DNA from 3 places in the Halomonas sp. A3H3 genome. Region 2 is predicted to be linked to each of the others. Evidence: predicted binding sites of a transcription regulator. Region 2 holds the regulator's gene; each other region holds the start of a gene.
What was found. The regulator FliA, encoded in region 2, starts transcription of late flagellar genes. The targets are predictions, from matches to a motif close to CTAAAGTTNNNNNNNNNNCNGCCGATA.

Region 1: fliD (flagellar filament capping protein FliD) is a predicted target of FliA. The motif match lies at 3,373-3,399, and genes of this name have one in related genera.
Region 3: HALA3H3_RS02340 (MbtH family protein) is a predicted target of FliA. The motif match lies at 8,624-8,650, and genes of this name have one in related genera.

The regions. Positions count from the first base shown of each region.
Region 1 covers NZ_HG423343.1:2,842,652-2,853,458, forward strand. The annotation lists gene HALA3H3_RS12585 (hypothetical protein) at 1-274, opposite strand, end outside; gene HALA3H3_RS12590 (UDP-glucose dehydrogenase family protein) at 447-1,799, shown strand; gene fliD (flagellar filament capping protein FliD) at 1,929-3,275, shown strand; gene fliD (flagellar filament capping protein FliD) at 3,480-4,886, shown strand; gene HALA3H3_RS12605 (flagellin N-terminal helical domain-containing protein) at 5,195-6,895, shown strand; gene HALA3H3_RS12610 (class I SAM-dependent methyltransferase) at 7,020-10,807, shown strand, end outside.
Region 2 covers NZ_HG423343.1:1,669,801-1,680,607, forward strand. The annotation lists gene HALA3H3_RS07290 (sensor domain-containing diguanylate cyclase) at 1-179, opposite strand, end outside; gene HALA3H3_RS07295 (OmpA/MotB family protein) at 203-877, opposite strand; gene HALA3H3_RS07300 (motility protein A) at 883-1,704, opposite strand; gene HALA3H3_RS07305 (RNA polymerase sigma factor FliA) at 1,745-2,446, opposite strand; gene HALA3H3_RS07310 (flagellar protein FlhE) at 2,473-2,904, opposite strand; gene HALA3H3_RS07315 (C15 family peptidase) at 2,930-3,502, opposite strand; gene flhF (flagellar biosynthesis protein FlhF) at 3,499-5,682, opposite strand; gene flhA (flagellar biosynthesis protein FlhA) at 5,741-7,828, opposite strand; gene flhB (flagellar biosynthesis protein FlhB) at 7,825-8,991, opposite strand; gene cheZ (protein phosphatase CheZ) at 9,096-9,791, opposite strand; gene cheY (chemotaxis response regulator CheY) at 9,833-10,222, opposite strand; gene HALA3H3_RS07345 (methyl-accepting chemotaxis protein) at 10,325-10,807, opposite strand, start outside.
Region 3 covers NZ_HG423343.1:550,134-560,940, forward strand. The annotation lists partial or broken gene HALA3H3_RS02320 (non-ribosomal peptide synthetase) at 1-5,791, opposite strand, end outside; gene HALA3H3_RS02325 (TauD/TfdA family dioxygenase) at 5,861-6,862, opposite strand; gene HALA3H3_RS02330 (4'-phosphopantetheinyl transferase family protein) at 6,795-7,607, opposite strand; gene HALA3H3_RS02335 (thioesterase II family protein) at 7,585-8,325, opposite strand; gene HALA3H3_RS02340 (MbtH family protein) at 8,315-8,560, opposite strand; gene HALA3H3_RS02345 (FecR/PupR family sigma factor regulator) at 8,816-9,034, opposite strand; gene HALA3H3_RS02350 (RNA polymerase factor sigma-70) at 9,164-9,673, opposite strand; partial or broken gene HALA3H3_RS02355 (ATP-binding protein) at 9,929-10,807, shown strand, end outside.

The sequences.
Region 1 (10,807 bases), 1.2 Mb from region 2:
CCTCACTGGCTTCCATCACCTGTTGGCAGGTTGCCCAGGTGGGCGTGGCAGAACTAAGTGCCGACAACTCGCGGCGGGCTAAGCCGCGCTGGGGAAGGGTAATGGTTTCAAGTACATGACCATGATCGTACAGCAGCTCAGCGGCAATCGATAAACACTGGCGAAGGCTACGTTGAACGTTTGCGGTGGTCGATGGCCCATAAGACGATGGAGTAGAGCGTTCTTTCGTCAGTTCTGGAGGCGTAGGTTCTGAAGTCATAAGTCTCGGAGTCATAGCATGTTCTCCTGCGGTCAGCACCAAGTCGGGCTTGTTGCAGCGCATTATAAACCAAAGTCGATGTTAGACCAAGGTCTATAGTTTAGAGAGAATCTCCCACTATTGAACTCATCAACGGTAGGTCAATGTGCTACGCTCGCTACCACGTATTTTAGCGAGTTAATAAGTCATGCATATCAGTGTATTCGGAACCGGTTATGTCGGCCTTGTCGCAGGCGCCTGTTTAGCCGATGTTGGTCATCAAGTCACCTGTATGGATGTTAACGCTGATCGGATTGATCAGCTTAATGGCGGAGAGGTGCCGATCTTCGAGCCAGGGCTAAGCACTATCGTTGCCCATAACGTGGCGGCTGGCCGTTTACGCTTTACTACCGACGCTGCCCAGGCGGTAGCCGATGGCGAACTGCTGTTTATCGCCGTGGGAACGCCGCCCGATGAAGATGGCAGTGCCGACTTGCGCTATGTGCTCGAGGTGGCGCGCACCATCGGCCAGCATATGGATAGCTATAAGCTAGTGATTGATAAGTCTACCGTGCCGGTGGGCACTGCAGAAAAAGTCCACGCTGCTATCAGCGATGTGCTCGAACAACGCGGTGTATCGCTCGCGTTCGATGTGTGTTCGAACCCTGAGTTTATGAAGGAGGGGGCAGCGATAGATGACTTTACCCGTGGCGCGCGGATTATCGTCGGTACAGAAAGCGAGCGGGTGAAAGCGCATATGCAAGAGTGCTACGCCCCCTACAACCGCAACCACGAAAAGCTGATGTTTATGAGCGTGAGGGCTGCCGAGCTAACCAAATACGCCGCCAATGCCATGCTTGCCACCAAAATCAGCTTTATGAACGAGATCGCCAATCTTGCCGAACGGCTTGAGGTGGATGTCGAAGACGTACGCCGAGGGATTGGCAGCGACCCACGTATTGGCTACCACTTTATCTACCCTGGCTGTGGTTACGGTGGCTCTTGCTTCCCCAAAGATGTCCAAGCGTTAGAGCGTGCCGCGCGTCAGCTAGGCTATACGCCGGAACTGCTCAGCGCCGTCGAATCGGTTAATTTGCGTCAAAAGCAAACCCTGTTCACAAAACTGCAAGACAACCTAGGCAGTCTAAGTGGCAAGACTATTGCCGTTTGGGGCTTGGCCTTTAAACCCAACACAGACGATATGCGCGAAGCCCCTAGCCGCACGTTGATGGAAGCACTCTGGCAAGCGGGCGCCAAGGTGCAGGCGTTTGATCCTGAAGCCATGGCGGAATGCCGACGCATTTATGGCGAGCGGGATGATCTAATGCTGGCAGGCGATCGGATTCAGGCAGTGAAAGGTGCCGATGCCCTGGTGATCTGCACTGAGTGGAAAGAGTTTCGCAGTGTCGATTTCGCTTGGCTAGCCGACCAGTTGGCTGAAAAAGTCGTAATTGATGGGCGTAATTTGTACACGCCCAGCGCGGTTGAAGAAGCGGGTTTGCGGTACATAGGGGTGGGGCGGAGAAGCCACGAGAACAGTCACGAGAGAAGCCACCATTAAGTGGTGAGCTAAAAAAGATTTAAGTTTAATTGTAAATGGTCGATAGTCATTAACAACTACTATGATAAATTTCTTCACGAGCAGTGTAATTCAGTAGCGTGATGACGTTATAAAAGAGGACGGTAAAGTATGGCTTCCATTACATCACTTGGTATTGGCTCAGGCTTAGATCTCAATGGCTTATTAGATCAGTTGAAAGAGGCCGAGGAAGAGAAGCTTGTTCCAATTCTTAAGCAGCAGGAAACCCAGCAGACCAAAATTTCAGCCTATGGGCAGCTGCAAAGTGCGCTTTCAACGTTTCAAGACGCCGCGGATGCACTGAACGACAGCACGCTTTATGAAAGCCTTTCTACCAACGTAGATGGCGAAGCAATTACGGCCACAGCAGACGGTGAAGCGCAGCCAGGTAGCTATAACGTTATCGTTGACACCTTAGCGACTCGCGGCACGCTTGCCTCCGACGGGGTGACCGCTGCCGATGAGGCAATTACAACGGCTGACCAAACATTAACCTTAAACTTTGCCGATGGCTCCACCCAAGAGATCGATATTGCCTCAGGCAGTACGCTAGAAGATATTCGCGATACGATTAATGCCACTGAAGGTTCGGGCGTCAACGCGACTATTGTTAATGACGGCACCAATTTCCGCCTGGCGCTTAGCTCTAGCGAAACCGGTGCGGACGAGTCTATTAATAATTTCAGTTTTGATGGTGCGGCGCCTTTTGCTGCCGATACGGCAAATACTCGACAGTTGGGAACCGATGCGGCGCTTACCGTTAACGGCATTGATATCACCAGCTCCACTAATCAGGTTGAAGGCGCTATCCAGGGTGTAACGCTGAACCTCCAAGAAGAAGGCGAGAGCACCGTTAACGTAGAGCAGAATACGCTAAAAGTTCGTGAAGCTGTAACGGGTTTCGTGAATGCCTACAACGATCTTAAAGATAAGATTGGTGATCTAACCAGCTTCAACTCCGAAACTGGCGAGGCGGGTGAGTTGTTGGGAGATAGCGCCGTGCGTACCGTCGAATCGCGCATGCGGATTGCACTTAGCAGCGGTTCAGATGGGCAGTTTTCAGTACTTAGCGATATCGGTATTTCGTTAAAGCGTGATGGTCAGCTAGAAATCGATTCCGACGAGCTCGACAATGCCATTGTGAATAACCAAGGCGCCCTTTCTGAGTTTTTCGCCGGTGGTTCTGATGAGACGGGCATGGCTGGGCAAATTAATACTACTATCGAGCAATTGCTGAGTTCTAATGGCCGAGTGTCAGGCGCAATTACAGGGGCGGAAAATCGCAAAGCATCGTTAGTTGAACAATATGCCCGCACGGAGCAATCAATTGAGAGCACGATGTCTCGTTATCGCACCCAGTTTGGCCAATTGGATGGCATGATTGCGCAAATGAACCAAACCAGTAGCTATCTCACCCAACAGTTTGATGCGCTGGATGCACAGCTAGGCCGTGATTAATACTTGTAAGCGGCTAGTGAACATTGCCAAACGCCTGCGCCAAGCAGGCGTTTTTATTCATAAAAAAAATATAGCCATATTAGCTGATGAAAAAGCGCTAAAGTCGCCCTCTGTTCAGTCGATAGGTTTGTTAACAAGATTTTGCGCAGGCACCACGGAGCGCAATCCTATTGGTTTAGCCTTTTGCACTGAGGAATACCCAGCATGGCGACGATAACCTCCCTTGGCGTTGGTTCGGGTCTTGATTTGACCGGTCTGTTGGATCAATTAAAAGACGCAGAACGTGGCAAGCTCGCCCCGATTACACTTCAAAAAGAGCAGCAGAAGGCCAAAATTTCTGCCTACGGCCAATTACAGACCTCGTTAAACGCGTTTCAGGATTCGTTAGCAAAAATCAACGACCCCAAGCTTTACCAAAGCCTTTCCGCCAGCGTGCGGGGTGATGGCATCACCGCCACTACCAAGGCGGATGCACTGCCGGGTAGCTACCGGGTAGAAGTCAGTCAGTTGGCAACGTCTGGTACGCTCGCCTCTGCCCGCGTGGGCACCAATGACCAACCGCTTGACTTACAGGGCGCTACTACGCTCAAACTTAATTTTGGTGCAGTTGGCGCGGATGGGTCGGTAGATATTGATATAGCCGCTAACAGCTCATTAAACGATATACGTGATGCCATTAATGCCAACAAAGACTCCGGTGTTAACGCCACTATTATTAACGACGGCCAAGGCTACCGGCTGGCGCTAAGTTCTAAAGAAACCGGTGTTGACGCGTCTATCCATAGTTTTAGTTTTGTCGACGCCGCCAATGCCCCCGTCACCGGGCCATTCGGTGAGGCAACAGAAGTGGGTGCCAAGCAGCAAGGCAAAGATGCGTCGCTAAACGTGAATGGCATCGTTATTACGAGCAACAAGAACCAAATCGAAGGCGCGATACAAGGTGTTACCCTGAATCTTGGCGAACTCAGCATTGCCGAGGGTGAAACCGCCACCAGCACGGTGAAGGTGGAACGCGACACTCTTAAACAGCGTGAAGCGATTAACGGCTTTGTAAAAGCGTTCAACGATTTAAAAGGCACCATTGGTAAATTGACGGCGTTTGATAGCGAGACGGGCACTGCAGCGCAGCTGTTGGGCGATAGTGCCGTGCGTACTATTGAGTCACGCCTACGTAGCGCATTAACGGGAGGCGTGGAGGGGGGGGAACTCTCCACCTTGACTCAGTTAGGTATTTCTTTACAGCGCGACGGTACATTAAAAACCGATGATGCCAAGCTAAGCGATCTGGTAGCGAATAACCCTCAAGCACTTAGTGCTTTTTTTGCGGGCGATAAAGCCGAGGGAGGCTTAGCTGGCAAACTGGAAGCTTCTGTTGAGCAGATGCTAGGCAATAACGGTGTGCTTAAGGGGGCTAAGACCGGTGCGGAAAACCAGGTAAAAAGCCTGGATATTCGCTATGAGCGCATGGAAAAATCAATTGATGCCACTATATCTCGTTATCGCAGCCAGTTTAGCCAACTTGATGTCATGGTGGCACAAATGAACAGTATGAGTTCCTATCTCACCCAGCAGTTTGATGCGCTCGATTATCAACTAGGCCGCAAAAAGTAGAGCTATCTCAGCAGGCATTTTTTTAATATGACAAAACAGCGCTCAGCGCTGTTTTGTCATTGTGGGAGGCAGCTTTAGCTCGCGACCAAAGCGCGGTGTCATCGCAAATCTAGTGAAGCCAACTCAGACTCACTGCGGCCATCTCGACCAAGCATGAAAACCCTCACTATTCAGTTACCAACATTTACATCTTTTTTTACCACTTCCCCTAAAGAATCCTCTCGCGCTGCCGTTAATTAATATAACGGCACAAACAGTGGCCGAAAGCAGGCCCCAGGGCCAGTGTCCAAAGCAAGGAGTATCATCCCATGGCAGTGATCAACACTAACATCACATCGATGATCGGTCAGCAGAACCTGCGTGAATCGCAAAATGCTCTGCAAACCTCAATGGAGCGTTTGAGCTCAGGCCTGCGTATCAACAGCGCTAAAGATGACGCAGCGGGTCAGGCCATTGCCAACCGTATGTCTTCTCAGATCACTGGTCTGGCACAGGCGCAGCGTAACTCCAACGACGGTATCTCCGTTGCACAAACTGCGGAAGGCGGTTTGGATCAGGTGAACGATAACCTTCAGCGTATTCGTGAGCTGTCCGTTCAGGCACAAAACGGCACCAACTCAGCGGATGACTTGGACTCCATTCAGGACGAAATCAATCAGCGACTAGGCGAAATTGATCGTATCTCTGAGCAGACTGACTTCAACGGCACTAAAGTGCTGGCAAGTGATAATGGCCTGAAGATTCAAGTGGGCGCCGACGACGGCCAAACCATTGAAGTCAACCTGAAACAAATCAATGCCGAGACGTTGGGCCTGAAAGGTTTCAACATCAACGCCAGCGGTACCCCTAACAGCAAAGCGGCCACTCAAGACCTGGCTGCCAACGGGTTCACCCAGGTAGGCACCACCAACGAATACACCAACGCTACCTTCAACACCGCTTCTACTGTTGGTGATGTTTTCCAGAACCTGGAAGACGGCGCAACTATTAAAGAGACTGCTTCCGGCAGCACATATACCTACGATAAAGCGGCTGGTACCTTCAGCGCTGACCGTACAGACGTTAAAATTGATGGTTCAGCTGGCGCGCAGAAAGCAGACCTTGGCTTAACGCCTTCTGCAGGTGAAACCAACACTCTGACCGTTGAAATGGGTGGCGAAACCCAGAAAGTCAACGTTTCCTCTTCTGGCGCGTTGTCACTAGCTTCTACTGGTGAAAGCCTCTATCTATCAGGGACTGGTGGTACGAAGGAACTGAGTGTGACCGATACGGGTGGTAACGGTGTTGCTACCATGGAAGACTTGGCAACAGAACTCGCTGCGCGTGACTCAGCTGGTACACCGGCATTGGCTGCGAGTATCACCACTGCAGATGGCACTGTGTACAGCACATCTACCTCCACTGATGCGACGCTTGTAGACGTCTCAAACGAGATTGTTGCTGCTGAAGATCTTCAAACGCAGATGGAGGGTGATGTTCTTGCTTATACTGGCTCGCTCGATGGGTCAGCTACTGCAGCAAAACAGTTCGCCGTCGATGCTGCCAATGCAGTGACTGTTAACTCCGCAGCGTCCTTCACATCAGGCTTTGAAGGCGACTTCACGCTTTCTGCTGCTGCAACCGCGTCTGTCTACGTCAACGATAACGGCAAGATCACCGATGGCGCTGCCAACGAGATCTATGCCAACGAAGACGGTAAACTGTCCTTAGAAGCTGTCTCAGGCAGCGACAAGACAGAAAACCCGCTAGAAGCACTGGACGCCGCGTTGTCACAAGTGGACAGCCTACGCTCCGAGCTGGGTGCGGTGCAGAACCGTTTTGAGTCTGCGATCACTAACCTGAGCACCAACCAGACCAACCTTTCCGCTGCCCGTTCACGCATCGAAGATGCCGACTACGCCGTAGAAGTGGCCGACATGACGCGTGCACAGATCCTGCAACAGGCGGGCACCTCAGTACTCGCCCAGGCGAACCAGCTGCCGCAGAACGTTCTGTCTCTGCTGGGCTAATCGCGCTAGCAAGCTAAAAGCAGTTAACGACGGGGCCGAAAGGCCCCGTTTTTTTGCGCTTAAATAACAATACACCATGCTAGGCTAACGCAGAATGCGTCTAATAAAGTGTAAGGGTAATGCGATGACAACGTCCTCCAAGGTAGTTTCCGCCTATCAAACTGCTGAGTCTTACTGGCAAAGCGGCGATACAAACGCCGCGTTTGAGGCCTACCAAATGGCCAACCGTCTGGCGGCACAGGTGTCTCCTGCCCTCGTCGAGCAGCCATCGCTTGAGCTTAAAAAGAACCGCGAGCTATTTACCGCAGAACGCTATGCGCTGCTCCAGGAAGGTGGCCTGAATTACCGTGATGCGGTCTTGCTGGTGAGCACTCCAGGCGATGGCGCTGGCTACCTTGCCCCGCTATTAGCCGCTACTCAAGGCCATCAACCGGCCAGCGCGTTACCCCGGATCGATGACATAGTCGATAGCTACATTAACGAGGTGTTAGCGCCCTACCACAATGACCTGAACGCCTATTTAGATGACCTGACCCCGGCACGCTGCCGCGCTGATGCACAGGGATGCTTAAAAGCACTGACATCACAAGTGCCCCCTGCAGGGCTGCTCCAGGTGTCAAGCCTATCCCCTTATTTGGGGCTACTGGGACTATGGTTACCGCAGATGCCCCTAGTGTTTTGCCGCCGTGAGGTGATGGACGCCGGTTGGGCGGCTTACATGCAGCCGCCGGAACACGGCGAATGGCAGCAAGAGAGCTTGCCCGCCCTGGGGCAAACCATTGCCACATACGAACTGGCAGGGCAGCACTGGGCCAGCGTGCTACCCAACCCGGTATATTGGGTGGATCACCAAGCGCTGGTGGCGTCGCCCTCACAGTTGACCTCGCGTTTGCTATCTGCCTGGGAGCGCCATGTGGTTGAGGAGGCACCCTTGCCGCCACCTAAGCCCTGGGATCAGCCCGCGCTTAGCACAGCATTGGAAGATGCCCTTGCTCCCCTGCTGGAAGGCTACCAGGCGGTAATGGACGCGGAAGGCCTTCCCAGCCGTCCGGATGAGACCTTTCATTGGCAGCTTCAAGGGCGCGCAGTGGTGGTGGATAACGCCGCCCAACTGCCTCGGCAGGCGGATTTCCGCGAGCTGATGGCCACCCGCTCCCTTGCCGTGGTGGCATTCGACCCGGTAAGCCGGGTAACGGCGGAAAGCGTTGCCGGTATTGAAGAGTTTCAGCATGTGCCCAATGCCCTGTTGGGCGATGGCAAACCCGCGACGCTGTATGCCACCTTAGAGGAAAGACAGAGCGCCACTTTGCCGCCGCTCGCCGAGCCACAACAGCCCGCTGCACTGCGTGAAGGTAGCAAGGTACTCGCTAAGCTGCCGGTTAGCACTGTAACGCTGGATAGCATTGAAGGTTTAGCCAGCCTGGATTGGCTGATACTCGATGAATACGCTGATGCCCTGGGCGTGCTTGAGAATGGCACGCGCACCTTGGTGGATACCCTTTTGCTACAAGTGCGGGTGGTCTTTCAGCCTACCCATGAACGCCAGCCCACGCTGACCGAGATTAGCCACTGGGCTAGCCGTCACGGGTTTGCTTTTTATCGTCTACATAACCCCCAGCATCGCAGCCTGCTGCCCGCGCGTGACGATATTGCCCAACACCAGGCTTCCCAGCTTGCCAGCGCCGACGCGCTGTTTATTCCCTCGCCGGAGCGCATGGCGGCGCTGAACCCGCAGCAACGCCAGCGGTTGGCGTTTTTGCTGGATAGCCACTTCGGTATTCACGATCTGCCCTACCAGCTATTGGCCGATGTTGATAGCACGCTAGCCGAACGCTATCTGTACATTCGAGGCTATACTCAAGCGCTTGACGATGCAGCCGCTAATAAGGCGCCGGCGTTTTTAACCTTTGATTCACGACCACCACGCCCTTTGCAAACGTTAGCCAATATGCTGTCAGCGCAGCGACTAATGCCTGCTATGAGCATGGCGCGTCAACAGTTGGAAAAACAGGAAAACGAAAGCGAGGCCCGCTATTACCTTGGGCAAGCGCATTCCCTTTGGGGGAATCATCAAGAGGCGCTCAATGAACTTGCTACCCTTTGCAGTCAGGTGAAAACCGGCACCGAGCGCGATCTGCGCTATCGGTTGGCACTGGGGTGGGCGCAGTGGCGCGCTGGGCAGACCAAGCTGGCCAAGCGCACCCACGAAACACTGGCTTCAACCTTTGCCGGTTCACTGGCAGTTGCACACCTGGGGGTTTTTGCATGGCTAGGTAGCCAAAAGCCCCGCGAGATAAAGGCCGCGCTGCAACAGTGTGAAGAGCTCCTCGGCAGTCCTGACACTGCCCTTCGTTTGGCGGATATAAGCGTGCCCAATGATATCCGCGCTGAACTTATCGATGCTAAAGCACGCCTGCAGTTGGCACTTGCTAGCACCCATAACGAGCGCAGCGAGGCCCTGGCGTTATACCCGCAGGCCTTTGCGCTACTGGGTGAGCAACAAGGGCCGCGGCGCACGCGGCTATTGGTGGGTTTAGGCTTGGCAAAGTGCGCAGTGGGCGATTTTCAGGCGGCGGTAGATGCGCTCTGGCAGGCGTGTGCAACCTACCCTTACTCGTTGGAAACGGTCACTGCCTACACGCAGCTGCGTGAAACTCTCGCCCAGAGTGACGATTTAGACCATCAAGCGTTGGCCCAGTTGCACCAGCAAGTATTTGCCCTGTGGCAGCACTACCCGGATAAAGGTTTGTCGCCATGTTTTAATGATTTTGGCTTGCCTTATCAGGCGTTCGAGCCGCTCATGCTTCCCGGTAACCGCCCGGCGGTGGCCCGTTTGGATGCCTATGGGCTTAGCGACTGGCTGCCCGCTAACGCGACGGCATTGGATATCGGCTGTAATCATGGTTACCTCTTGTTGGGCCTGGCGGACAAGCTGGCAAAGGGGGTCGGGTTGGATTCCAGTGCGACCTGTGTGGCCATTGGTAATGCCGTCGCCAAGTACCTGGGGCATTCACATATTGAGTTGCATCAGGCCAGTTTTGAACAGTGGCACAGCGAAGAAACCTTTGATCTTGTCATTGTTAGTGATGTTCACCCTTGGTTGGCGTTGCCTAAGGAAAATATAGGGGAACGCGTCAATGCGCTATGTAAACCTGGTGGGGTGCTACTGTTTGAAAGTGTTGGCAGCCGTGATCCTCAAAAGCCGGAAGGTGATATTGAGTCTACCGCTATAGCGGTAGCGAGTGCTGGATTCACCACGCTAGATGAAGGCAGCCTATGCGATGATGGCTTAAGCCAGCGGCGATACTGGCTGCTGCAGCGGCCTGCGGAGGAAGCGCACGCGCCGCAAGGCCCTGGTCGCAAAACGTTCTTGCCGATCATGGCGGGTGAGGCTGCGACACTGGCACCTATGCGGCATATTTGTGAGCTGCTCAGCAAAAATGGCGCCTGGTTCCACCCCCAGCTGCGTATTCATGCAGAAGGAGGCAACCTTTCCCTGCACGGTATAGCCGGTTCACCACGGGCGAGTTACCTGCGGGTACCGCTTGCGATAATGCCTCAAGTGCAATGCTTCGATATTACGCTGCAAGGCAACAACTTTCTCTGCCAGCCTAACGGTAAGCCGCTGCTTTCCCATCATCATGAAATGATGGAGGCTATGATTGAACTGTATAACGTCACCGGTAAACCCACACTTTGGCGCGATAGTCTACCGTTTTTTACATGGCAAGGTGAGCCCGCGCTTCAGAAGCTAATAGCGCTACGTTCTCATGACAAGCGTTTTGCGCATTATCAAAATCTTGCCACTGCTGGGGACGATGAAACGTTGCTGGTTGACAGTTTTATTGGCTCTCGTCAGTTTGGTTTGCGCAAGCAGCACCTGCAGGCATTGGATATGCGTGGGGTTCAAGG
Region 2 (10,807 bases):
TCACGACGCACCCGCTGACTTAGCCGTTTCCCCAACACGCAGGCTAGCGTAAGCTGCCCATGTTCAGGGCGCTCAAAACCAATTAAGCGGGTTAAGTTAGTACTAGTAGTTTGGATGCAGCGACAATCGGCATCGACTACCAGCAGGGCTCCAAACGACTGCAATCGCGGGTGGTACATGGACACAAACGTGGCCTCGCAATCTATTCACCCTCGACCTGCTGCCTTAGCAACAACTCTACGCGACGGTTGGCAGCTCGGCCCTCCGCCGTTGCGTTCGGTTCCATGGGTTGGGTGTCGGCATAACCGACGGCCCGCATACGAGAGATATTGAATCCTTGGCGCTCTAAATGCCTCACCACAGCGATAGCCCGCGCTGATGAAAGCTCCCAATTAGAGGGGAAGCGGGCCGTTGAAATAGGCACGCTGTCGGTGTGGCCTTCTACCGAAATCTGACCGTCAAAACGGGTCAGCACATCGATAAGGCTTTCTACCACCTCTTGCCCACGGGAAGTCAGTACAGCTTGACCGCTGGGAAATAAAAGGCTGGTATCAATACGTAACGTGACCCCTTCACTCCCTTGCGAAACACTGACACCGGGGATGTCGAGCCCATCAAACTGCGGCTGAACCCCTGAATGGCGGGGCTGAATACCAGTGGCTAGAGACGCCAGCGGCAATGATGATACAGCGCTAGCCGAGCGCATGAAAGCAGTATCAGCCGCCTCACCGCCTCCCGGCGGTGTCAGTGAAAGCAGCAGCACAAAGAGCGTGATTAGCAGCGTCAGCACATCCAAATAGCTGGTTAGCCAACCCTCGTCACCATCGCCTGGCGACGGCGTCATTTCCAGTGCGTGGCGCGTATCACGGTCAAGCATCTGGCCTACCCCTTCGCCGCCGCACTAACCGACGAATCAGGCCTTGGTTTGACGCTGTTATCACGGATCTCATCGTGATAGTTAGCTACAAACGAGTTGAGGGTCTCTTCAATAAACGACGGCAGGCGGCGCTTGGTAATCAGCGAAATACCTTCCAGCACCATGTTCATGGTAATCAGCCGCTCTTCGGTGCGGCGCTCGAGTTTCACCGCAATCGGCTTAAACACCAAGTTGGCGAGTAAAATGCCGTAGAAGGTGGTGAGCAGGGCCACCGCCATGCGCGGGCCGATCACCTGCAGGTCGCCTGCGTCCATGACTTCCAGCATATTGACCAGCCCCACCAGGGTGCCGATCATGCCAAATGCGGGTGCGTAGGTGGCCATGGTACGGAATATTTGTGCCTCGGCATGCTCACGCGCTTTAAGACGGGCAATGCGCCAACGCAGCATGTCAAAAATTTCATCCTCTTTGGTGTTGGCAATGACCAGTTGGATCCCGGTACGCAAAAACGGGTTTCGGGTATGCTCCAACTCGCGCTCGACCGCACGTACATCGCCCTTAAACCAGAGTCGCGACATATCCACCAATTCGCGGATATCGTCACGCATATAGGTATTTTCGCGCCGGAATACCAAGCCCACCAACCGTACGACGCGGAGCACCTCTTTCAGCGGATAGCTGATAAAGGTTGCCGCTAGGGTACCGGTCACCACAATGGCCAAACCCGGCAAATTGATAAAACTTTCAGGGGACTCTGCGGTGAAAAACAGCACGCTCACCAACAGTAGTATGCTGGCAAATATGCCTATCAGCGTCGAAGGGTTCATCCACGGCTCCTTGCCGGTCACAAGTGAGTAAAAAGAGGTGTTATGCCGAGTCGTGTAAACGCGCGCGTAAGCGGCTGACGGCTTGGCTGTGCAGTTGTGAAACGCGTGACTCCGTGACGCCCAACACAGCCCCTACTTCCTTAAGGTTGAGTTCTTCTTGGTAGTACAGCGCCATTAGCAGCTTTTCACGCTCTGGCAGCGCTTCAATTGCCTCAATCAACGTTTGTCGTTGCTGGCCGTCTAGCAACTGCTCGAACGGTGAATTAGCCAATTCATTATTGCTAGGCTCGCCACCGTCGGCCACCAGCTCTTCAAACGGCAACAGTTGACCACTGTTGGTGTCGTTGAGGAGCTGCTGATACTCACTCAACGGCATTTCAAGGTGTTGGGCGATTTCGTTCTCTTCTGGTGCCCGTCCGAGCTGTTGCTCTAATTGACGAACGGCACTGTCAACCGCTCGCGCTGAGCGGCGCACGCTGCGGGGCAACCAGTCGCGGGTACGTAATTCATCCATCATTGCACCGCGAATACGCTGACTGGCAAACGTCGCGAACGTTGCCCCCTGGGTGGCATCGAAGCGCCCCAGCGCTTCCAGCAGCCCTACCATCCCGGCTTGAATAAGGTCGTCGAGCTCAATACTGGCTGGCAAACGGACCTGAAGCGTCAAGGCCTGACGTCGTACCAGTGGCATGTATTGCGTCAACAGCTCACTCTGTTTGATCCTGCCTTGTGCTGTGTACATCCTCTCGCCTCGCGTCTATCCAGCCTTCACTGATAGTTCACAATCATTTGCAGCCCCTGGACACGAACAGGCCGCTGCCCCGGACGTAAAGCGAAGCGAAAATGCAACGGCGCATCCGCGGCAAACCCCGCCAGGGCAGTGGTAGTCCCCCGCATGCCAGCTAACGCAACGCACTGCTCAGGATGGCACAGCCAAGCGTTTAATAACGCACCAGGGGGATATTGAAACTGCCAATGAATACGCCCGAGCTGTGCTGACTCCACATTGTTAGCAGCAGCAGGTGGGGTAGCGTTTTGGCTAGCGCTTGACCGATCACTCATCGCTACCATCAGACCTGGTATCTGGCTGCTCCAGCTACCGGGTGTCGCCTGGGCGTTTCCCGTTACCCCTGCTAGTAGACACCCTGTCAGCAGTACTGGGCTCAGTAGCAGTCTCCCTCTTAATAGCCAGCTTAGCATGCTTGGTCTCCTCGGCAGAGTGCGCTCATCGTGCAAGTACCAACAGCTCCATATTTAAGTAGTAATCAGCTGCCTCACGCAAGTTATTGAGCAACCCTTGACGCGGCAAGTGCGGCTCGTGGAGCGCCAGCAAACGGCGCGGCCCGCCACGCTCATGTAGTTGACGCAAGGTACGGAACATGGAAGCAAAGGTATCGGCATCGCTACTGATCCACAGTGCCCAACGGCTGTATTGATCGCAAAGTTGGGCTAGGTCGGCCGTTTCGGCCATGACGATATGAATATCCCAATCCTCAGGATCACCGGCCCAGCTTCGACCTAACGTCGACCACTGCCCTAATCGTGCTTTAACCTTGTTCACCTGGGCTGCACCACTACCCGGTAGTCCGACCACAATAAGCGGAATTTTGGGCCGGTGCGCTACCACCGTTGCTGGCTCTTCCACCGCTGCAGCTGTCGGCTTTAACAGAGAGCTAGGCTGTTCAGATTCCGGCACGTGTTCTGCCGCCGCAACATCAACTGTACCCTCAGCTTGCTGCTGTTGGCGCTGCAGGTTTGCCCACTTGCGTAGACCCGATGCTTGATCCTGTTCGCTCACGCCACGCCCTCTCGACTAACACTGCCCATTTGACGAATCGCATCTCGTGCCATAAAGGCGTAGACCAGTGCATCAAGCATGCCGGTATCGCGGCGGCGACGGCTGTTGCCTAATAGGTTGAGCAGATCGCCACGCAGCGTCTGCGCCTCCTCATCATCAGCAACATCGAGATGCCCGGCGACCGATGCCACACCGCTGGCCATCAATAGGCGAACTTCAGCATTTAGATCCCCGCTATCGGCCTCTTTTAACTGCTGCCACGCGCGACGCGTCAAGGCGGCCAAGCCTTCGCTTTGCAGCTGGGTTAACAGCAGTGAGAGCACCTCTGCTCCTAGCCGAGCGGGGGTAAGCCAGTAGCGGCGCGCCACTACTTTGGCGCTTTCCGGATCGCGAACTTCACCGAACCAGGCGAGTAGCGCCGTGCCGCTGGCGTCCTCGACTTCGGCGTAGGCAGTCCACAGTTGCACCGATTGGCCACGAAAACGCACGCCCACATGGTGCGTTAGCACACTGTCACTAAATAGCTGGCGGATAGATTGACGTTCGTGGTGAAAGCGTAACCGATGACTGGGGGCCACTTGGCTGACCCAGGTCAAGTGCTCGGCTTCCAGCCACGCTAGTGCATCCGGTTCAGGGAAGCGCGGTAGTAAGTGCACCGCAACGCCGCTCGATGCCGACAGAGCGGCTAAGCGTGGCTGCCACCCTGCGGCGTGGCGATGCTGCAGCCAGGGTAGCGCCAGCCAGGCACCATCCGTGTCCAGGCCAATGTCCGGCATTGCCCAGTCGCAGCCGCGCTCATTGCGCCGCGGAAACCACGCCATCCCTAAGGTGGTCTTTGCCGCTGGATAACCGGCAAGTAATGCATCCAAATGTGTTTCCTGCAAACGACTAGGCAGCGAAGCTAGGTTCCAGATCTCTTCTAATTCCGCAAACCCCGTGACGCGTTGGCGCAACCTCGCCAGTAGCGACGACAAACGACGCCCTTGGCCCAGGACATCCCGCGACCAGCGCGGCATTCCCATCGGCGCATCGGCACTTTGCACCCGTTCACGCTGAGGTGTCGCGGTACTCAGCGCTTGATCCACTAGCGCATCGGGGGCGGCAAGGGCCATATCTTCGGGCACCTGCTGGCCATTAGAGCCAAACAGTACGCGCATCCCGTGACGCATAATAATATCTAACACTGGAGCCAGACGTCCCGCCTCATCCTGTTTGGTGATAATACAGTCATCTAACTCTGCGCCCGCCGCCCGCGCGGCCTGACGGTAGCGCAGCACCACTTCTTCGAGGGTTTCCGGTTGGCTGGCAGCATTGAGTAGCAGCACCAAACGTACCCGCGAGCGTCCGCCTTGCAGGTGGGCAATCTGCTCTATCACCCGCTGGTCACGCTGACTCATGCCTACGGTGTCGATAATTACCCACTGCTTGCCCTGCAGGCGGCCCAGCAAATCGTCGATGGGCTGTTCGGCATCCAAGGCGTACATCGGGGTATCCAGCAGGCGCGCATAAATGCGCAACTGCTCATGGGCACCGATCCGGAAGCTGTCGGTGGTAACCAGCGCTACCGGGCGCGTGCCGTGGCGCATCACAAAACGAGCGGCCAGCTTGGCGGTGGTGGTGGTTTTACCTACCCCCGTTGGCCCCACCAGGGCAACAATGCCGGTTTGGTCGAAAAAGCTTGCTTCATCGTTGAGTACGTAAAGGCGATCCATTAACTGCTGTCGCAGCCACTGCAGTGGGGCTTCGCTATCGCCGTCTAACCTGGTTAGCGATGCAGGCAACCCAGCCAGCAGTTCATCGGCAATTTCGCTGCTAAAACCCACATTCCACAGCAGTTGACGCAGCCGTGCAGCCGTTCCGGTGGGCGCTGCTGGCGATGGTGAAGCAGTATGGGTTGACTGGCTGTTTGCCAGCAGCGCTCGCATATCCTGCATTTCGCGCAGTAAGCGCTCGCTCATCGCCTGCATGGGGTCTTGCGCTGAAGGTGCTGTCGGCGTTTCGGGTGGTGCAGGTTCTGGTGAGGGTTCAAAGTGGTCAATGGCTTCATCCGCCATCGCTAAAATTTCAACGCCCCCTTCGGTACGCCGATTTGCGACAATCAAGGCGTCTTCACCGAGCGTTTCACGCACTTGGCGCATCACATCACGACTATTGGCTCCCACGAAACGTCTAACGCTCATGATTTACCCTTGCCTGTTCTGAAAATGGACGACGCTAGCCTATCACGGCGTGCCATCTTTAACGTCCGCCGACCACTGTGGTCACTCTTAATGTGCGATCGTCGGGAATTTCAGCCTGGGACAGTACCGACATATGGCGTAACCGGCGGCGTAAGAAGCGCGATAGCACCGCCCTTAGCGAATGTTGCACGACCAGCACCGGCGGCTCGCCGGAACTTTCGTGACGCTCCAGCGCCTGCTGGGCCTGGGTCATCAGCGTTTCTGCCAACCCGGGCTCCATGGCGCCGTTGCCATTCATGGCCTGTACCAGCACTTGTTCCAGTTGAGCATCCAGCCCCATGACATTGAGTGTCTCCTGCCCCGCAAACCACTGCTGGACAATGGCGCGCCCCAGCGAGACTCGCACCAGCGCCGTCAGCTCATTAGGATCTTTTTGCTGTGTGGCGTACTCGGCCAGGGTATCGAGAATAGTGCGCATGTCGCGGATAGAGACATCTTCGTCGAGCAGGTTTTGCAAGATACGCTGCAGTACCGTCAAGGAAATAGCTTTGGGGATCACCTCTTCGACCAACGCTTTTTGATCATCGCCCATTTTATCCAGCAACTTCTGTACTTCCTGACGGCCCAGCATCTCGGGTGAATGGCGGTGCAACAAGTGGTTCAAGTGGGTCGCTATGACGGTACTGGCATCCACAACGGTGTAGCCATACACCTGGGCATGCTCACGCTGGTTGCTATCAATCCAGACAGCGGGCAAGCCAAAGGCGGGATCCTGAGTATGGGTGCCCTGCAGCTCGCCCGATACCTGCCCAGGGTTAATCGCTAGCCATTTGCCCGGCTGTGCCTCAGCGCGACCAATCTCGGCGCCTTTCATGGAGAGCACATAGGCGTTCGGCGGCAGCTCCAAATTATCGCGGATATGCACCACTGGCGGCAGGAAACCCACTTCTTGGGCAAACTTCTTACGCACGCTCTTAATGCGCCCAAGCAGCTCGCCTTTTTGACGCGAGTCCACCAGCGGGATTAAGCGATGGCCCACTTCCAGGCCGAGGGTATCGACCAGTTGCACATCTTCCCAGCTCGCTTCGGGTGTCTCTTGTACAGGTACAGGCGCAGTCGCAATTTCCTCCTTGACCAACGCCTGTTCTTTTTGGCGCATAATAAACCACGCCAAACCCGCCAATAGTGCGGTAAAGAGCAGAAATACGACATTGGGCATGCCGGGCACCATGCCCAGTAGCCCCATCACTATGGCGGCTAATATCAGCACCTGGGGATTAACGAATAGTTGGCTGAGCATTTGCTGGCCAATATCTTCGTTCGTATCCATGCTGACCCGGGATACCGTGACACCCGCGGCGGTGGAGATCACCAAAGCAGGGATTTGCGCCACCAGGCCATCACCAATCGCCAGCAGCATATAGGTTTGGCCTGCCGCACCAAAGCTCATATCGTGCTGCAGCATACCAATCATCAACCCGCCGATGATATTGACCACCATAATCACCAAACCGGCAATGGCATCACCACGGACAAATTTACTCGCGCCGTCCATCGAACCAAAGAAATCAGCCTCTTGTGAGACCTCTGCGCGGCGCTTTTTGGCATCGTCTTCGCCGATTAAGCCGGCATTCAGATCGGCATCGATGGCCATCTGCTTACCCGGCATCGCATCCAACGTAAAGCGCGCACCCACTTCGGCAATACGGCCAGCACCTTTGGTGATAACCATAAAGTTGATGATGACAAGAATCAGGAAGACCACTAGGCCGACAGCGAAATTGCCGCCGACCAGGAACGCCCCGAACGCTTCAATGACCTTACCCGCAGAGGCGCCGCCTTGGTGGCCCTCCATGAGCACCACACGGGTAGAGGCCACATTGAGCGACAGGCGCAGCAGCGTAGTAAATAGCAACACGGCAGGGAATGCCGCAAAGTCCAGCGGCTTCTGGGTAAACATGCTGACCAATAACACCATAATGGCCAGAGCGATATTGAAGGTGAAGAGTAAATCCAGGGCGAAGGGAGGCAAGGGCACAATCATCATGCCCAAAATCATTAGGATGAGCAGCGGCCCGACCAGCAGCTTCATGCGCACATCACCCATCCAGTCGCGCCGACCTACTAGTTGACTCAAGCCTTTCATGGTTGCGCCTCATTACCACCGGCGCCATGCCCGGGGCTTTCCATCTCCGGCGGAACCGGCAGGTTATCGGGGGTTGGGGGCACCTCGCCTCCTTGTTGTGATACTTGCTTGAGGCGGTAGGCCCAGGCCATTACTTCCGCCACCGCGGTATACAGTTCGGCAGGTACTTCTGCATCTAGATCGACGTGATGATACAGGGCCCGCGCCAATGGTGCTGCCTGCAAGCGTGGCACGCCTGCCTCTTCAGCGATTTCGCGAATGCGTGCAGCCACTGCGTCGGCGCCTTTTGCCACCAGCCGCGGGGCGCCCATACTGCCTTCCTGATAAGTCAGTGCTATCGCATAGTGCGTGGGGTTGGTAATGATGACGTCCGCCTCGGGCACTTTGCTCATCATCCTGCCCCGCGCCATGGCCTGCTGCTGCTGGCGAATGCGCGCCTTCACATGCGGGTCGCCTTCGGACTCTTTGTGCTCACGCTTAATCTCTTCCTGACTCATGCGCAGCTTCTTAGCATTGTCCCAGAGCTGGAAAGGGACATCGATCAAAATGACCACGATCAACACCAACACCATTAGCCCAGCTGCCTGAGCCGCCATGCTTAGGGCATTGGTCAGCGCTTGCTGGATAGGCTGATCCATTAGCGCCATAAATTTGCCGATGTTGAAATACAAAAACGTCGCAGCCACGCCCCCCACCAGAAACGATTTGGCAATCGCTTTTGCCAATTCGATCAGTGCCTGGGTGGAGAAGATACGCTTTACGCCCTTAATAGGGTCTAACTTGGAAAACTTGGGCTGCATCGATTTACCCGATATCAGCCAGCCCCCCATCAGCCCAGGGGCTACTAACGCAATGATGGCTAACAGTAAAAACAGCGGCATCATGGCAAATAGCGTGCGCTGACCAAGATCCAGCGCATTGACCAGCATCGGCGTACTTTCCATTGCCTGGCGGCGCTCAAACAAGAAAGCTTGTTCCATCACCGCACCCAACTGGTCGTAGAGCATGTTGCCCATGCTATAGAGGCCAATCACACCACCCAGCAAAAGTAAAAACGTATTTAACTCGCGGGAACGGGCAACTTGGCCCTCTTCACGGGCTTTCTCTTTCCGCCTGGGCGTGGCCTCTTCGGTCTTTTCCTGGTCGCTATCGTTATCTGCCATACGGGTATCCGGCCAGGTGAAGCAAAGCTTATCACGTATTCAGCCGTCCATAGGGACGGCTGAATGGCGTACTTGCGTGCCCAGAGGGCGTTTAATAACGCATCTTAGAAGCCTAATTCGTCCAATAAGTCGTCTACTTGATCTTGCCCAGAGACGGTATCAGGGACATTATCCTTCACTTGCGGCCCATTCAAAAGCTCTTCGTTACGCCGTGCACTGTCGCTTTTCCACTGATCCTCGGCCTTGCGCTGCAGCGTTTCTCGTGCATGGGCGCCCGGCGCGTTATCGATCAACACTTGCACCAACTGATGTTCGATCTCATGGATCACGTCCATCATCTTCTTAATCACTTGGCCGGTCAGGTCCTGAAAGTCCTGAGCCATCATGATTTCCATCAGTTCTTTGTTAGTCGCTGAAACCACATCGGGTACTTCGCTAAGATAAGTGCGTGTCTCGACAACGAGCGCTTTCGCCTCATCCAGCTCTTTCGGTGCTTCAAACCACTCGGCCCAGCGCTTATCCAGCGCTTCCGCCCGGTCTGACAACTGATCCTGCAGCGGCTGCGCACGGTCAACGGCATTGAGCGCTCGATCTGCTGCCTGCTCCGTCATGGTGGCGACATAGTGCAAGCGGTCGCGTGCATCGGGGATGGCTTCGGCCGCCTTCTCAATCTCTTTATCAAGCCCCAGTTCACGCATGTTTTCGCGCAGCATACGCGTCAACTTACCGATGCGATGAATTAAGTCTTCGGCGGCTTGTTCGGACGATTGGGCAGAATCGGACTGCTCATTCTGGCTCATAACGTTGTCTCCTCGTTAACCAAGCACATAGGCCCAGTTGCTCACATACCCAGTTTGTCGAAGATCTTATTGAGCTTCTCTTCGAGGGTAGCGGCAGTGAACGGCTTGACGACATAGCCGTTAGCGCCCGCCTGAGCAGCCGCTATAATGTTCTCTTTCTTCGCTTCTGCGGTCACCATCAACACAGGAAGGTCTTTCAAGGCGTCATCCTGACGGATCTCCTTGAGCATCTCCAGGCCATCAAGGTTCGGCATGTTCCAATCGGAAACGACGAACTCAAACTTGCCGGCACGCAGCTTATTGAGCGCATCTTGTCCATCTTCGGCTTCATCCACGTTGGTGAAGCCCAACTCCTTAAGCAGACTACGTACGATCCGACGCATGGTGGGAAAGTCGTCTACAACCAGGAAACTCATATTCTTATCTGCCATGGGTCATCCTCTAATCAATCAGTATATGGCACAAGGGCGACTGAAAAGTACAGTCAGGGGTTTAAAACGGCTACTTTGAAACGGCTCTTTCAAAACGGTTCTTCAGAATTCCTCCCACTCTTCGTGGTCGCTGCGCTGCGAGGCTGGAGCTGGGCAACGAGCTTGCTGGTCGGCCCTAGGCGCAGGCATAACGTCCGTTGCTGGCGATGAGGAAGGCAGCGCCTGATGGGACGCCCCCTGCATACCTAACAGCTTAAACACGGCTACGGCTTGCTCCAACCGGTTGGCCTGTTCCTCAAGGGAGGCCGCCGCCGCAGAGGCTTGCTGTACCAGCGCGGCATTTTGTTGGGTGACTTGATCCATCTGGCCCACGGCTTGGCTGACTTGCTCAATACCGTCACTCTGCTCTTGGGAGGCAGCGGAGATTTCATCCATGATGTCGGTAACACGGCGTACTGCAGTAACCACATCCGACATCGTGGTACCGGCCTGCTCGACCAGAGTGGAGCCTTGCTGAATTTGTGTTACCGAGGCATCAATCAGGGTTTTAATCTCTTTGGCCGCATCCGCACTGCGGCTGGCCAA
Region 3 (10,807 bases), 1.1 Mb from region 2:
CGGCCAGGGCACGCGCCCACTCATCTAGCGAGGTGGTTGCCGGTGGTAGGTCGACTGTCTTTCCTGCACTTAACTGCGCGTAGGCCGCTTGCAGGTCGTCGAGGATCACGCGCCACGAGACGCCGTCTACCACCAGGTGGTGAGCCACTAGCAGCAATCGCCCGCCGCGCTCGCCTCCCAGTGCCATCCAGATAGCACGGAACGGCCGCGCCAAACTCAGACTGCGTTGCGCAGCATCGGCGGCCTGGGTGATGGCCTGCGCCGGATCCGCATGATCGCTTACGTCCACGTACTCGAATAGATCGTCAGCTAGCTTGCCATAGGCTTGTTGCCAGCTATCGCCAACGCGCTCAAAGCGCAGCCGTAAGGCGCTATGGTGATCTACCACTGCCTCAATGGCACGCCGTAGCAGCGTGGTATCTACACCACTGACCGCTTCCAGCATCAACGACTGATTCCAGTGGTGTGGCTCGGCAAAGTTCTGCTCGAAGAACCAGCGCTGTACCGGCAGCAGCGCAAAGGCAGCAGCCTTATTGGGCTCAGCCGCTTGTTTGGTAGCAGCTAGAGGCGTGGCCATCGCCGCCACGGCGGCAATGGTCTGCCCTTCCATCAACTGCTTGGGCGTTACCTTATAGCCACGCTTGCGCGAGCGCGCGACGATCTGCAAGCTGAGGATGGAGTCACCACCCAACTCAAAGAAGTTGTCGTTACGCCCCACCTGCTCGCAGCCGATCACGTCAGCCCAGACCTCTGCCAACGTCTCCTCTGCTTCTCCCTGGGGCGCTTCAAAGGTTTTACCACTACCGGCTTGCACTGGCTCGGGTAATGCCTTGCGATCCAGCTTGCCATTGGCGGTCAGCGGCAAGGTATCCAGCCGCACTATGGCACTGGGCACCATATAGTCCGGCATGCGTTCGCCAAGCTGCGCGAGTAACGCGGCGTAATCGATGTCGCTTCCGGCTGCCATAACCACGTAGGCGAACAGTTGCGCGCGGCCTTCCTCGCTTTCTCGTGCAATCACCTCAGCCTCCGCGATGCACGGTTGATCGCGCAGCAGGGTAGCGATTTCGCTCGGTTCAACCCGATAGCCGCGAATTTTGACCTGATCATCCACACGGCCAAGGAACTCCAGGCTACCATCGGCCAGTTGGCGCACACGATCACCGCTGCGATAGAGCCGCTCCCCCGCATGGAAGGGGCTGGCAACGAAACGTTCCGCCGTTTGCCCCAGCCGCTGTAGATAGCCTTGAGCCAGCCCTGGGCCGCCCAGGTAGAGCTCACCGGCAACACCCTTCGGCACCGGATTAAGCCAGGGATCGAGCACATAGGCCCGAGCATTGGCCAGCGGTGTGCCTATCGGCAGAGTGCTGGCAGCTCGATCGGCCATGTCGGCTTGCTGGGTGAGAATACCGACAGTGGTTTCCGTGGGGCCGTAGTGATTAAGCACCTGGCAGTTTGGCTTGAGTTCGGCGATACGCTCCAGTAGCGCCCAGTCGGTCGCTTCTCCGCCCAGAATCAGGCGCTCTTGCGGCAATACATCTGCTGGGTTTGCAGCACTCAGCAGCGCCCGCAGATGGCTAGGCACAATTTTGAGCACATCCACCTGCTGTTCCCGCATATAAGCCGCAAAGGCATCCGGGTCGAAGGCGCACTCGGGAGAAATGAGGTGCAAGGTGCGGCCGGTGCACAAGGCACCAAACAACACCGTATGCCCCAGATCCGCCGCCACCGTCGACACCATAGCCAGGTTGTGGGCATCCTCTGGTAGCGCCAGCGCCTCCAGAACGCCCTGCACATAATTGGCCAGAGCACCGTGACTCACCGCCACCCCCTTGGGCTTGCCCGTGGAACCAGAGGTATAGATCACATAGGCGGTCTGCTGGGGATGAATGACGGGCAGTTCGTGCTCTACGGCAGCCGGAATATCGTCGATAAACGCCAGCTCCATTACCGGAATGTCATCACTCCAGCCGCAAGGCGTGCTGCTCAGTAGTAAGCGAGCGCCACTGTCAGCCAATTGATAGGCCAAGCGGTCGCTCGGCAGTTGTGGATCAAACGGTACGAAAGCCCCGCCCGCTTTGAGTACGGCGAGAATGCCGAGCACGTACTCGCACGAACGCTCAGCGTGAATGGCAACACGCACCTCGGAACCAACGCCTTTTGCGATTAGTGCCTGTGCCAGATTCTGGGCTTGGGCATCCAGGCTGGCATAGGTATAACGGTACTGCCCGTCGTTTACGGCTAACTCATCAGCATGAGCTGCCACCACTTTCGACAGCAGGGTGGGTATAGCCTGAGTGAGAATCTCGCTTTGGTTTCCTTCCAGCACGGAGATAGGCTCAGGTAGCGGCAGCATCGCAGTGTGAGACCGCGGATCAGCTACGACCTGCTCGGCCAGGAATCGGAATGCCTGGCAGAAACGCTCGATCGTGGTGGCATCGAATAGCTCTGCGGAGTAAGCGAATAGACCTGCTATTCCCTCGGGCTCATCGCAAAAATCGAGACTCAGGTCGAAGTGAGCAATACCCGTGAATACCTGCTCGGCTTGAATGGCCAGGCCAGCCACGTGACGCTCCGCCTGCCACATTTCCTGCTGAGTACACTTCACCTGAAATAGCGGATGTACCCCCGGTTGCCGTTCTAGCTGTAGCGCCTCCACCACTTGATCGAAGGGGACATCCTGATGCAGCTGGGCATCGATCAGGGTAGCGCTCACCTCATCTAACAAACGTTCGAAATTTCCAGTGGGATCAATCTGAGTGCGCAACACAACGACATTGATAAGGTACCCAATTAAGCCCTGAAGCTCGGCTTTATGCCGATTGGCAATCGGCGCCCCTACCTTGATATCTGTCTCACCACTAAAGCGATACAACGTCTGCTTCAATAGCGCCAAGATCACGGCGTAGAGTGAAACGTTTCTTTCACGGGCTAGGCTACGTAGCTGCTCGCTCAACTCACCGGGAAGCGTAAAGCGCAGCTGGCCTTCGCTCGGTGCGGACATCGCTTGGCGTGGGCGATCCAAGGGCAACGCTAGCGGGGGATGATCCCCGGAGAGGCGTTCACACCAGTGAGCAAGTTGGCCCTGCCGCTCACTACTGTGCTGCTGACGCTGCTGCCAAACCGCATAATCTGCGAACTGTATTGGCAGTGGTGCAAGCTTGGCTTCTTGCTGTGTACACGCGCCTTCATAAAATGCGCATAGATCATCGATGAGCACCTGTACTGACCATCCATCCCCAGCAATGTGGTGCTGCACGACAGCTAACACATGGTGCCCCGTGGACAAGCGGTAGAGAGCGACGGTTAAGGGAGGTGCCTGATCCAAGGCAAAAGGCTGCCGGGCCAGTTTGGTGAGTGCGTCATGCAGTGCCTGCTCCCGTTCATCCACGGTATCACCGAGCATCTCGTTACAGATCAGCTCAGGATGCCAATCCTGCGCTAGCCGCTGAACAGGTTCTCCCGCCTCATTCAAGGGGTAGTAAGTACGTAAAATATCATGTCGTTGTACGAGGGCCTCCAGCGCTGCATTGAGCGCTGTTGGTTCCAACACCCCCTTGAGATGCAGTGCCCCTGCCATATTGTAACCAGCGCTCTGGGGATCAAGTTGCCACGTCAGCCATAGGCTGCGCTGTCCTTCCGACAGCGGTATGTCGCCTTGGCGCTGATCATCTTCAAGACGGGGGATGGCCATCCCTCGTTGATCCGATGATGCCGCCAAACGTGCTTCGATAGCGTTAGCCATGGCAGACAAGCGCGGTTGCTCGAACAGCGAGTGCAGAGATAGCTCGACGCCCCAGTAATCACTGATGATGGCGGCTAGCCGCACCGCCGCCAGAGAATTACCACCGCTGGCGAAGAAATGAGCATCGCTGCCTAGCGGCTTACTTTGCGACTGGGTGTCGTCATCCCCCAGCACCTGGTGCCAGAGCTTCGCTAACGCTTGCTCCGTTTCGCTTCCAGCTTCCGCAGTAGAGTGCGATGACTTTCCTCCGCCCTCAGCGTCACCACCGCTGACAAAACGCCCAAAGGCGTGAATGGCGTAGGCATCCAGGCTACCCGCCTCCCAGCCTTGGCGGCAGGTGCTGCGCTGCAATTTACCGCTGGAGGTTTTGGGAAGACCGCCTGGGTTAAGCAGTAGCACTACCGAAAGCGGCTCGTGGCAAGTGCTCCCCACTGTCTCGCTTAGCGCTTCGACCAACTTCTCGGCGGGCACTAGCTTCTGTATGCCGCGGGAGACTTCTGCCGCAATGCCGATCCCTTCAGCGCCTTCGGGGGTGGTCACTGCAAAGGCCGCCACGCGCCCTTTGCGCACTGCTTCCACTTCCGCCTCGATAGCGCTCTCGATATCCTGAGGGTAGACGTTATGGCCGCGCAGAATGATCAGGTCCTTAATACGCCCGGCGATATACAGCTGCCCTTCGTGCAGAAAGCCTAGATCGCCAGTGCGCAGCCAGCGATCATCGCGGGCGTCGTGGTTCTGTGCATCAGCATCATCGGTGCGCTGCCAACTGACCCCATCGCGGGTAACAAAGGCTTGAGCTGTTGCTTCAGGGTTCTGCCAATACCCGTGCGCCACGCTGGGCCCATTGACCCAGATCTCGCCGACTTCACCACTGGGCAGCGAGTGAAGCCCCTCAGGGTCGACAATATCGATAGCGTGACCGGGTTCCGGTGTACCGCAGCCCACCAGGGTGTTGCCTTCAACCGCTGAGGCAGCCTTTCCCTCGGCCAGCGACTGTTGAGAAAAAGCCGTGCCTACCACGCCCGTACCGCGCGAATTACAGCTAACCAATAGCGTCGCTTCGGCCAAGCCATAACAGGGTGCTGCGGTGTCAGCGGCAAAGCCCGCCGGGCGGAAGCGTTCGATAAAGCCAGTGAGGGTATCGTGGCGTACCGGCTCGGCGCCTGAGAACGCAACCCGCCAGCTGGATAAGTCGAGTGCCTCAAGCTGCTCGTCGCGGATACGCTCAAGACACAGCCGGTAGGCAAAATCAGGGCCACCGCTAATGGTGCCCCGGTGGCGGGAGATCGCTTCCAGCCAGCGTACCGGCCGCTGTAAAAAGAAGGTGGGGCTCATCAATACCGCAGGGATACCGCGATAGATGGGCTGCAGCAGGCCACCGATCAGCCCCATGTCGTGGTAAAGCGGCAGCCAACTGACGAAAACATCGTCGGCACCAATCGAGAAGCCCGTCTCGATAGCACGCTCGTTCGCCATCAGGTTGCCATGGCTGACCATAACGCCCTTGGGCGTGGCCGTGGAACCTGAGGTGTACTGTAAAAAGGCGAGATCACCGCGCTTTGGGCGATGTTCGACCCAGTGTTCAGCGCGGCTCTCATCTACGGCATCCACGGGGATCAGTTCGGCGCTGCCGAAGCCTTCGCTTGCAGATGCGACCACATCGATAATCGTTGTAGAGGTGAGCACACAGGCGGCCTGAGAGTCGGCGGCAATGGCGAGCAGGCGCGCCAGATGCTGCTGCTTGGCCGACTCTGGAGGGAAGACCGGCACGGCAATCACCCCGGCATATAGGCAGGCGAAGAACGCCACCACATAGTGTTCATCGTTATCCAGCAGGATCAAGGCACGCTCACCAGCCGGGAACCGCTGCTGGAGCTCGCTGGCCAGGGCGCGGGAGCGCCGCTCCAGGGTGGCGTAGTCAAGGGTGGTCTCACCTTGTGCGTTCACTACAATCAGCGCCCTGTCGCTGGGCCTTTCCCGGGCCAGGCGACTTAAATGCTCAACGAAGCTGTGGTTAGCAACGTTATGGGATGGGTGGCTGTTCATTGTCTGAGCGTGCCTAATATTCATATGCGTACCTGCTGGAACTCCTGGCCGTGAGATGAGGCGTTATGTTTAGTCGTTGGAGAGGTTGCCGTGACCTTCCGCCATGGCGACGACGACTTTGCGCGGCCCTTTGAACGGCGTGCGTGCATGGGCGACCAGCATGTTGTCGAGCATTAGCACATCGCCTGCCTGCCAGGGGAACATCACCGTTTCGTCGGCCAGTACGCCGCGGATCTCATCGAAGATGGCATCGTCGATGGGGCTACCATCGGCAAAGAAGACGTTGCGCGGCATGTCTTCGGGGTCTAGCAGCTCTTCCAGCGACTCTCGTACCTCTGGCTGCAGGTTGGAGACATGGAAAAGATGGCCTTGGTTGAACCACACCTGCTCACCGGTGACAGGGTGAGTCTCTATGCTTTGGCACAGTTGGGTGGTACGCAGGTCGCCATCGGGCTTCCACTCACAGCGAATACCCGCGCGCTGGCAGAATGCCTCCACTTCAGCGCGGTCTTCGGTGTTAAACACCTTTTGCCAAGGCATATCGAAATCGCCGTAGTTGCGTACGTAGAGAATGCCGGGGGCAAAGCGCTCGCGGATCTCTGCGGGCATACGGCGGTAAATAGCGCGGCTATCGGCTATCGGCGTCTCTCCACCTTCGGGGGAAGCGGTGACACAGTGGAACCAGATTTTCATTGGCCACTCGCGGGTGTAGGCCTGCTCATTGTGGAGGGGAATATGTTGATGAGCGGGGTACTCGGTCGAGGTATAAATGCCTGACGAAACCGCTGAACGCGGTGTTGAGGCGAACTCATAACTCAGCAGAGGATGACCAAAGGCGGCAGCAAACTGCTGAAAATCGTCCACGGAGGGAACATCGAAACCTCTTAGCAACACCCCACCGACTCTGGCCACCAGCGTCTCAATATCCGCGCGCAACTCGCCAAAGGCTTCCAGCAGTGGCTGCCCTGGGTAGGAGGGAGAAATCATAATGGGCAGCTCCGAATCAGCAGGCCCCTGACGTTTGGATATGGTGTTGGTTTGTTGCGTTGGTGTTGCGCTTTGGCTGTCCATTATTGATCTCCTGAAAATTCGTTGAGTAGCGTTTGCCCTGGGCGTTTGTGTGGGAATAGCCTGAATCGACATAGCCTGAATCGATATAACCCAGGGCAGCGGCATAGCCACTCGGCGCTGGCAGCGGCCATGCTTGCAAAGGTGATGACACGGGAAGCGAGTGCTCAAGGTGATAGGTGCCTGGCGACCCTAAAGAGGAAGTGATCGAGAGCGCCTGCAAATGATCAGCGATGCCCAGGCCCAGGGCTTTGAGCACCGCCTCTTTAACCACCCAGCGCTCCATGAAGGGCAGTGCGATGCCGTCGCGTGCGTGGTCGAGCTGCTCACTCGGCGATAGCACCAGCCCTTGCAGCGGCGCCAGTTCGGCCTCGGGTCGGCAACGCTCAATATCGACCCCCACCGCTCCGCCGGGAGCAATCGCGATCAGGGCGACATGGCCAGAGTGGGAGACATTGAAAGCAGGCCCATCAGCGTTTTCCAACGCTGGTTTGCCGTAAGCGTTCTGAGTGAACACCAACTTTTCTGGCGCTATACCGGTGTGCGCTGATAGCAGTCGCCGCAGGGCCGCTCGAGTCGCCACGGCGCGTACGACATCGGCGTGACGGCGAAGCCGCTGGGCGCGCTGCCACTCGGCTCGACTCAGCAACCGATCATCTTCGTCAGCCACCGGGGCGTTCAGACCGAGCGATAAGCGCCAGACTTCAAGCCCCTCAGGAGCCCCTTCAGCTAACTGCAGGCGCTGCATGGGGCACCTCCTCAAGCCGTCGAGTCAGCGCCCGTTCGATAGTCTCCAGCACTTGTGCTTGCTGCTGGCGAATAAAGAAGTGCCCTCCTTCGAACCAGTCCAACGAGAACGCCCCGCCGGCTTCCCGCTGCCACGCTTCCAGACGCTCTTGCTCGATATCGTCTTCACGCCCGGCGAGTACCTGCAGGGGGTAAGCAAGCGGCGACCCGCCGCGATAGCGGAAACTGCGGCAGAGGCGATAGTCCGCCATCAAGATATCGAGGGTAAGGCGCAGCAGCTCAGGGCTTTCGAAGACCTCCTCTGGGGTGCCGCCCTGTTGGCGTAGATCCGCGATTAAGGCCTTATCGTTATCAAGCCCCGCTAAACGCTCTGAGTCGCGCATTGAGGGTGCCGCACTGCCTGAGGCGAATAGCATCCGTGGCTGAGGTCGCCCTACATCGCGCAAGCGAGCTGCCATGCCGTAGGCCAACAACGCCCCCATGCTGTGACCGAACAGGGCAAAGTCGCCGCGCATCCGCGTTGCTTGCTCTTCGCACAGCCGCACGACCTGGGACTCGAAGTCATCGATGAGCGACTCACCCAGGCGCTCACCACGCCCAGGCAGCTCGACGGGATATACCTCGATCCAGGCGGGCAACTGACGCTTCCAGCGCAGATACATGGTGGCGCTAGACCCGGCACAGGGCAGGCAGAGCAGTCTTAAACGCTTAACCTGCATCCACCTGCTCCGCCTCAGCGTTAGCCTGCTCATCCATCCACTGGCGCAGCGACAGTGGCCGCATATCAGTCCAGGTCTTTTCGACGTAGTCGAGGCAGGTTGGCTTATCGCCGAGTACGCCGGTATCGGTCCAGCCAGCGGGAATCGCTTTCCATTCTGGCCAGAGGGAGTACTGCTCTTCGTGGTTGACTAATACGCGGAAGACACCATCTTCACGATCAAAACAGCTTGTCATGGGACTAACCTCATCGTTGCCAAAGGAATGAGAAATAAAACGCAATTACTTCTCATTACTCAATGACGAGTGAGGCGTCAGAAAATTTAATGCTGGGGGAGGAAAATAGAAAAAATAAGGGGAGGGGTCGCTAGGGCGTCGGCATAGAATTACCTTTGCCAGGCTAAGAATTGCACCAGTAGGAGGCAGCTTTAGCTCGCGACCATTTAGTTAGCCTGACAACCGAAGGAGGAGAGTAAAAAAAACAGTGACTGATCAGTTGCGCTCATCACCACTTGGAATCATCCCCGTTAGCAGCCATAGCTGTTCGGCTTCACGAAATACACGGCGGTGCTGAGAAGAAGCCGCTAACCACGCATGAAGCGCCTCGCGATCAGCGTCGCTCAACGTCTCTTCATGCTCGCGCATCAGCCAGTCTAGCGCCGTTTGCCAAACGGCATCATCGCCGCTGTCGTTATCCATCGTTACTGTCAAACCTCGCTACTGCTGCCTGCTGAACACCTGTCTCGGGAAGCGTGTAATATTATCAACGCTATTTGCTGACAGTGTAACAAAGCGACAACAAAGAAGGGACGGAACGTGGGCTTACCGATCTGGCAACGTTTAACCTTGTAGCGACTGGCGGCAATGCGTCAATGCATCGCGAATCATAAAATTAACTAACGTGGTGGAAATACCTAACAAGTGGGCCACTTCCCGCTGCGTATGACTTCCCGAACGATAGAGCTCAAAAGCGCGACGCGTACGCTCGGGCAGCTCGTCCAGCGCGTCCACCACCTGTGCCAAGGCCTGGCGGTCAATCGCGATCACCTCTGGAGAGTGTGACGCGTAAGAGGTGGTATCCCCCTCCTCTTCTTTTGCAAACAAAGTTGACTCAAACGCCGAACGGCGGCAACGGTCAATGGCGAGGTTGCGCACCACACGTGACACGTAAGATATGGGCTGCTTCACCTCAAAAAGCGTGGTTGCTTCCGAAATTTTTAGATAGGCGTCCTGCACGACATCATCGGCTTGATCAGCATTGCCCAATACTCTTGCGGCGACACAGCAGAGCCGGGGCCGCTGATTAACGAAGATATCTTCTAACTCAGCGCTCCAGGTCTGGGTATCCACAGCTCGGCCTCCTGCCTTGATTAACACCACGGAATAAATGGCAATAATTATTATTTGCGTTAGAGCCTGACAAGTCAACTGGTGAGAGCTAACTCACTTTTTATAACGATATGCTTGTTGGCAGCACTACTTCATGAGATGTTTCTCGTCTCCTCTCCAGCCCTTGTTACTTCGTTGCCACCAACGCCTTTACCTTAGCTGCGAACAACACTCGGCGCGCTGACAACTCGTGGCTAGGCATTTCAGCCCCTGAGCATGCTAAACTACTGCTGCTCGTATCGCTGTTTCTTGCTCTGGAGACCCACCGTGACGGATGCCCACCGCCGTAAGTTACCCATCGGGATTCAGACGTTCTCGGATATCCGCGAAGGGAACTATTACTACGTCGATAAGACACCGCACATTGAGCGTTTGGTTAACCAGAACAAATACTACTTCCTCTCGCGGCCACGCCGCTTCGGCAAAAGTCTCTTGCTGGACACCCTGCGCTGCCTGTTTGAAGGTCGCCAGGCGCTGTTCGAAGGGCTGTATCTCCACGACAGGTGGGACTGGCAGCAGCGCTACCCGGTGATTCGTATTAGCTTTGCCGATGGCGTGATGCAGGGCCGTGAAGGGCTGGATGAGCGTATTCGTGAGCAGCTACGCGTTCAACGAGAGCGACTCGGCATTACCCACCACCATAAAACCGATATACCGGGTGAATTTTCCGCCCTCATTCGTGCCGCCCACCAGCAGAGTGGTCAGCGGGTGGTCATCCTGATTGACGAGTACGACAAACCGATTCTGGATAACATCCTGGCGCCGGAGCATGCCCGGGAACTGCGCGAGGGCTTGAAGAACCTTTACAGCGTTATTAAAGACGCCGATCCGCACCTGCACTTCGTGCTGCTTACCGGCGTGTCCAAATTCAGTAAGGTCAGCCTTTTCTCAGGATTGAATAACCTCAACGATATCACTCTGGATGCCCCCTTCAGCACGATTTGCGGCTATACCGACGAGGACATTGACACGGTGTTCACCGCTGAGTTGCCCGGCCTTGATCGCGAGGCGATCCGCCAGTGGTATAACGGCTACCGCTGGGGTGGCCGTGAGGTAACGTCCGTCTACAATCCCTTCGACGTGCTGTTACTGTTT